2 linked regions of the Longimicrobium sp. genome follow. The main gene of each other region encodes a partner of the protein of the gene in region 2 in a complex. Links are inferred from orthologs where the notes say so. Each region holds a gene or a part of one and is shown on either strand. Other genes may lie near its edges. The genes, in order: mnmG and mnmE.

Region 1 (3,297 bases), on a different replicon or contig from region 2:
CGCAGCGTGGCGATGGCGTTGCGAAGGATGTTCTCGCGGCCGGTGCGGTTGACCAGCTCCACCTCGGCACCCACCAGGTCGCGCGTAGCGGGGAGCACGTCCAGGTACGGAAAGTGGACGTTGCCGATGATCGCCTCGTCGGCCTTCATCCCCTCGATGAGCACGTCGTAGATGGACCGCTGCACCTCTTCCTTGTCGATGCCCAAGCCGCTGGTGGCGTTGCCCTGCGGGTCCATGTCGATGACGAGCGTCTTTTTCTCGGCCACGGCCAGGCAGGCGCCCAGGTTGATGGCCGTAGTGGTCTTGCCGACGCCGCCCTTCTGGTTCGCGATGGCGATGATGCGCGACACGCTCGTCCTCACGATGAGGTGGGTTGGATGCTGCTCGCCAATATACGCGCGCGCGCGCGTGGAAAGAAGTAGATGAGCCGGGCGGGAGCACAATCGCCACGCAGCCGCCATCTCGCACTGCTTCAGAGATGTTCCACGTGGAACACAGGCGAGGGTTTCGCGCGAGAATCGTTTTTATCGCGTTTCAGCCTCCCGGCCGACGCACCACCCTCGTAAGTTCCCGTTCGTGAGCTATAAACGATTCTGAGAAGCCGGATTTGTTCGGCAGGTATTCGGAAATAGTTTCAGTTTCGTTGAGGGCGCCCGTCGCTGCGACGCGTGAGCCGCACGAATCTGGCGCCGTCACCCCCGCTTGCGAACCTCCATCACCAGGTTCTGCAGGTCGCTCGGACTGACGCCCGGGATCCGCCCCGCCTGCGCGAGCGTGGCGGGGCGGATCCTGTCCAGCTTCTGCCGCGCTTCGAACGAGAGTGAGTGCAGCTCCGGGTACGCCAGCGCCGCGGGCAGGGCAAAGTCCGCCTGCCGGCGCAGGGAATCGGCTCGGTTGCGCTCCTTTACCAGGTAGCCCTCGTAGCGAAGCTCCATCTCGGCCGTGGTCAGCGCGTCCGCAAACTCGTGGGCCTCCGCCTCCGGCGCGCCGCCAACCGCATCCACCAGTGCCGCCGCGGGAACGTTCGGCCGCTTGATCAGCAGCGAAAGACGCGTAGGCTCGCGGAGCGGGGGAGATCCCGCGTCTTCCAGAATCGGGTTCACCTGCGCCGGCGCTGCGTTCGTAGACCTCAGCCATCCATCCATCTGCTCCGCCAGCTGCAGCCGGCGATCCAGCGAAGCCATCTGCGCATCCGTCAGCAGCCCGCGTTTGGCAGCCATCGGCGCGAGACGCTGAAGAGCGTTGTCCTGCCGAAGCGTGAGCCGGAACTCGGCCCGAGAGGTGAACAGGCGATACGGCTCGTCCGTGCCCTTGGTCACCAGGTCGTCCACGAGAACGCCGACGAATGCCTGGTCCCGCTCCAGGATCAGCGGGTCGCGGTCCAGAGCCGCGAATGCAGCGTTCGCTCCCGCGAGCAATCCCTGCCCGGCCGCTTCTTCATATCCGGTGGTCCCGTTCACCTGGCCCGCCAGGAACAGCCCGTCCAGCGCCTTGCACTCCAGCGTCGAACGCAGCTGGTGGGGAGGATAGTAATCGTACTCGATGGCGTACCCCACCTTGGTCATCCGCACGTTCTGCATCCCGGGAATGCTGCGCAGCATCCGCAGTTGCACCTCGCCGGGAAGGGAAGTGGAGAGGCCGTTGACGTACAGCTCGTGGGTGTCCAACCCCTCGGGCTCCAGAAAGACCTGATGACGCGCGGCGTCGGGGAACTTCACGATCTTGTCCTCGATGGACGGGCAGTAGCGTGGCCCCCGGCCCGCGATCTCGCCGCCGTACAGGGCCGACTCGTGAAGGCTGCCACGGATGATCTCCTGCAGCGGCTCACCGGTCCAGGTGATCCAGCAGGGAAGCTGCGGCAGCAGGGGAGCGCGCTCCCAGACCGAAAGACGGTACTCGGGGGTCTCGCCCGGCTGCAGCTCCAGCGCATCCAGGTCCACGGATCGGCCGTCGACGCGGGGCGGCGTGCCCGTCTTGAAGCGCGCCACCTCCATCCCCAGCGCCTCCATCTGCTCGGCCAAGGAGACGGAAGGCGGATCACCGGCGCGCCCCGCAGGCACCGAGGGCGACTTGCCAACGTGGATACGGCCGCGCAGAAAGGTGCCCGCGGTCAGGACGACCGAGGGTGCGCGGAACTCGTAACCCGCCTCGGTGCGGACTCCAGCGACGCGCTGCCCATCCATCAGCAACGACCCGACCATCCCCTGGAAGAAGTGCAGGCCGGGGCTCCGCTCCAGCAGTGCACGCGCGGCGCGGGGGTACAAACCGCGATCGCACTGCGCACGGGGCGCCCACACGGCGGGGCCCTTGGAACGGTTGAGCATGCGGAACTGGATGCGCGAGCGGTCGGTCGCCATCCCCATGATGCCCCCCAGCGCATCTACCTCGCGCACGACGGTGCCCTTGGCCACACCCCCGATGGCGGGGTTGCAGCTCATCTGGCCGATACCTTCCAGGTTGGGCGTGACCAGCAGCGTGCGCGCGCCGACGCGGGCGGCCGCTCCCGCGGCCTCCACTCCGGCGTGCCCCCCGCCGATGACGATCACGTCGTAGCGCGTTTCCATTCTCTACCCGTGCGTGTGATGATGCGGCGCTGTCCTGTACATCGTGAGCAGGGCTGTGTTCCACGTGGAACATTGCTGCGGACCAACCCTTGGCATACGTGTTGCACCCCGAGGCGACCCCAACACGGGAACCAGCAACGGGGAGGATGAGGATGCAAGACGAACGGAATACCGGGACGGGGGGCAGTGGCTCCGGCCTCGGTTCGACGGGCGGAAGCACGGGTGGGCTGGGCGCGACGGGCAGCACCTCCAGCGGTGGCTCGACCGGCGGTGGCTCGACCAGCGGTGGATCGACGAGCGGCGGATCGACCGGCGGTGCCGGCAGCAGCGGTGGCTCCTCGACTGGGGCGAGCAGCAGCGGCGGAAGCACCGGTGGCGGCGCGAGCAGCGGCGGCGGATCGTCCACTGGCTCTGCGAGCAGCAGCGGCGGATCGGGCCTGGGCGGCGGCGCCGCGACCCTGAGTGGATCGGCCGGCTCCAGCGGAACCGGTGGATCGACGGGCGGCACCAACCGCGTGAGCGGCGTGGAGCAGCTGCAGGAGCGCGCCGACCAGATGCTGGAGCAGGCGGCCGAGCAGCTGGAGAACGTGGCCGAGAAGCTCGACAGCGTCGCCGGGCTGATCCCCAAGAAGGGCGTGGGCGAGCGTGCCAACCAGTACGGCCACACCGCGGCCGACACGCTGGAAAGCATCGCGCGCTACCTGCGGGACAACGACACCACCTCGCTGCAACG
Region 2 (3,264 bases):
CGCGGGTGGCACGCGTGGCCAGCACCACCCGCGACCGCGCGAACCGCGCGATGGAGCAGCGCGGCCTGGTAGACCGCCTTCGCGACAACCCGCTGCCCATTCTGGGCGTGGCGTTCGCCATCGGCTTCGTGCTGGCGGCTCGGGACGACGACGACGATGACTACGGCACGTCGAAGGCGTCGCGCGCGCGGCGGGAGCTTCGCAGTGCCCTGATGGGCGGCATCAGCGCCGGCATTGCACAGGGCGCGCGCGGGTTCCTCAGCCAGACCAACAGCCAGGGCAGCGGCTTCCTGGCGGAGCTGATCGACGGCTTCATGGGTGGCCAGCAGGGCGGTGGCAGCCAGGGCGGATCGGCGGGGGGCTCCACCGGCCGTGCCGCGGGCAGCGGCGGTGGCTCGGGCGCTGGCAGCGGGGGCGGACGCACCGGCGGCTCGGCGGCTGGGGCCAGCGGTGGCGGGTCGGCGGGCGGATACGGCGGCTCGACGGCGGGTGCCAGCCGTGCCGGCACGTCCGGGTCGGGGGCTGGGAGCACGGGCGGGTCGCGTCCTCCCAGCCACCAGGAAGACCTCTGACGGGATGATCGAGGCCGGCTCTCGCGTGACCGGCCGGGTGCAGGGAGTGGGGTTCCGCTGGTGGACCCGCTCCCTCGCCAACCGGCTGGGTGTTTCCGGCACCGTCCGCAACTTGCCGGACGGTGCCGTCGTCGTCCACGCCCGTGCTTCCGAGGCGCGGCTGGATGAGTTGCGGGCGCAACTGGCGAAGGGCCCGCCCGGCGCCCTCGTCGACGCGGTGGAACCACTTCCATTCTCAGGGGATGGCTTCCGCGACGGTGAGTTCGCCATCATCCGCTGAATCCGAAGCTGCCCCGAAGAAAATCGGCTCGCGAGATTCGCGATTAACGAACGATCCCGATTTCGGGAATACTCTGGCTCGTCCCGCTGTCCCACGTGCGATAAAAGCGAATTTCGCGCGAATTTTCCGTCCGCCTGCGTGTCCGGGGCTACTTGCCCACGCAAAAGCTGCCGAAGACGCGATCGAGCACGTCGTCCACCGAGACCGCGCCCACCAGGTCCTCCAGCGCCCCCGCGCCCGCGCGAAGGTGCGTCGCCGCAAACTCCATCGGCACGTCGTCGTCCAGGGCAGCCAGAAAATCGCAGACCTCGTCGCGCGCCGTCCGCAACGCGCGCGCGTGGCGTTCGCGGGTGACCAGCGGCGCCTCTCCCGGCTCGCCGAGGATGCCGCCGAACGCCCGCCCCAGCAACGCCTGCCGAAGCTCTGGCAATCCATCCCCCGTCACCGCGGAGACGGCCACACACGGGATCGCGCCCGACGCGTCCGCCGGCGCGCTGCCGTATCGATCGCGCTTCGTCCGCACGAGCACCAGGCGGGCCGGGTCGACGCCTGCGACGAACGCCGCCTCGTCCTCCTCCATTTCCCGTCCCGCCTCCACGCAGAACAGCACCAGGTCCGCGGCGGCCAGGTACCGGCGCGCCACCTCGATCCCCATCCCCTCCACCGTGTCCACCGTCTCCCGCAACCCCGCCGTGTCGACCAGGCGGAACGGATAGCCGTCGATCGACACGGATGACTCCAACGCGTCGCGGGTCGTCCCGGGGATGTCGGTGACGATGGCGCGCTCCGTTCCGAGCAGTGCGTTGAACAGGGACGACTTGCCGGAGTTGGGGCGCCCGGCAAGCACCGTCAGCGCGCCTTCGCGCAGCAGCTCGCCCTCTGGCGCGGTGGCCAGCAGCGCATCGATCCTCCCGATGACGTCCCCAGCTGAGGCGCGGATGCGGGCTGGGGGAACGGGCGGCTCGTCTTCTTCGGGGAAGTCGATGGAGTAGGCGATCAGCGCCTCGGTGCCGATGATGGCCTCGCGCAGCTCCGCGATGCGCTTGGATAGGCCGCGCTCCATCTGGTGCACGGCCGCGCGGTGCAGGGCGCGCGAGCGACCATCGATCAGGTCGGCAACGGCCTCGGCCTGCAGCAGGTCCAGCTTGCCGTTCAGGTATGCGCGGCGGGTGAACTCGCCGGGCTCGGAAGTACGCGCGCCGGCGGCCAGGAGCGCATCGAGCACCAGCTGAGGGGTCAGCACGCCTCCGTGGGTGGCGATCTCCACCGTGTCCTCGCCGGTGTAGCTGGCCGGCGCGGCGAAGTAGGTCACCAAGCCGCGGTCCAGGAGTTCTCCCGTCTCGGGATGCCGAAGCGCCACCAAGCGCTGCACTCGCGGCGCGATGTCGCCTAAGGTGGGTGCGATGGCGCGGAGAATGTCGACCACACGGGGGCCGGACACGCGCAGCAGGGCCACGGCACCACGGCCCTGCGGCGTGGCGATGGCGGCAACGGTGTCGGCGGGGAAGGGGAGCGAGAGCATGGGGGATGATGGGGCGGGGCAGGGGCGCGCGAAAGGGAGGACCCTGGCCCCGACCACCCACGGGCGACTGAAGTCGCTGCAACAACCACACGAAGTCCGCCTGCGCGGGCTGGCCTGTTCTCGTGTGACGACGCCTGTGAGGCTCGCCCGGGGCTGTATGGCGGATCCCTCGGTCGCTGCGGTCCGGGATGCGCGGCCAGGCTGATCGTGGCCGCTCCGTCGGGATGACAGAGGCGCTCGGTCCATGCAAAAGCGCCCGCCCTCCACCAGGAGAGCGGGCGCTCTGATGACACCAGCGATGGCCTATCTGCGCTTCCGATTCGCCGGAATGCGCTTCAGCGCGTCGTGCTTGACCGCGACCTTCTGCTCGGCCTTGTGCTTTTCCGTCACGCGGCGGCGCTCGTTGGCGATCAGGATCTGCTGGGGGAACGAGGCGACGTTCGTGGATGCATAGTACAGGTTGAGCCCCGACGGCATGGCGAAGAAGAACATGCCCATCATCACCGGCATCATGTACATCATCATCCGCGTCTGCTCGTTCTGCTCCATCCCGCTGAGCTTGGTGCTCACCCACTGCAGCCCGAACATCGACACTACCAGGAACGCCGGCAGCAGGTACAGCGGATCGCGCAGCGACAGGTCGGGGAACCAGGCGAAGCTGGTGCCGCGGAACTCGATGGCGCTCTGGAACACGAAGAACAGCGTGATCATCACCGGCATGGGGATCAGCAGCGGAAGGCACCCCGACATCATCGACAGCGGATTGACCCCCAGCTCCTGGTACAGCGCCATCATCTCGGCGTTCATCTTCGCCGGATCGCCCTTGTGCCGCTCCTGGATCTCCTTCATCCGCGACTGCAGCACCGGCTGCACCGCCATGTTCTTCATCT

The links.
Region 1: the proteins of mnmE (region 2) and mnmG are in contact, whole or in part, in a solved structure (PDB 9HIP), measured with the Escherichia coli proteins. The link is inferred for Longimicrobium sp. from one-to-one orthologs.

What each region holds. Positions count from the first base shown.
Region 1 is NZ_DATBNB010000564.1:1,523-4,819, forward strand. What follows is about bases 129-3,113. They hold mnmG (tRNA uridine-5-carboxymethylaminomethyl(34) synthesis enzyme MnmG), read right to left. Parts: upstream 2,565-3,113; coding sequence 693-2,564; downstream 129-692. Other genes in these bases: VIB55_RS15500 (AAA family ATPase), read right to left, coding at 129-350; VIB55_RS15510 (hypothetical protein), read left to right, coding at 2,717-3,113. In the rest of the region: more of VIB55_RS15500, read right to left, coding at 1-128; more of VIB55_RS15510, read left to right, coding at 3,114-3,297. UniProt on the Escherichia coli protein: NAD-binding protein involved in the addition of a carboxymethylaminomethyl (cmnm) group at the wobble position (U34) of certain tRNAs, forming tRNA-cmnm(5)s(2)U34.
Region 2 is NZ_DATBNB010000537.1:345-3,608, reverse strand. What follows is about bases 188-3,139. They hold mnmE (tRNA uridine-5-carboxymethylaminomethyl(34) synthesis GTPase MnmE), read right to left. Parts: upstream 2,375-3,139; coding sequence 1,001-2,374; downstream 188-1,000. Other genes in these bases: VIB55_RS14745 (acylphosphatase), read left to right, coding at 577-852; VIB55_RS14750 (hypothetical protein), read left to right, coding at 188-572. Outside these bases: more of VIB55_RS14750, read left to right, coding at 1-187. UniProt on the Escherichia coli protein: Exhibits a very high intrinsic GTPase hydrolysis rate. Involved in the addition of a carboxymethylaminomethyl (cmnm) group at the wobble position (U34) of certain tRNAs, forming tRNA-cmnm(5)s(2)U34.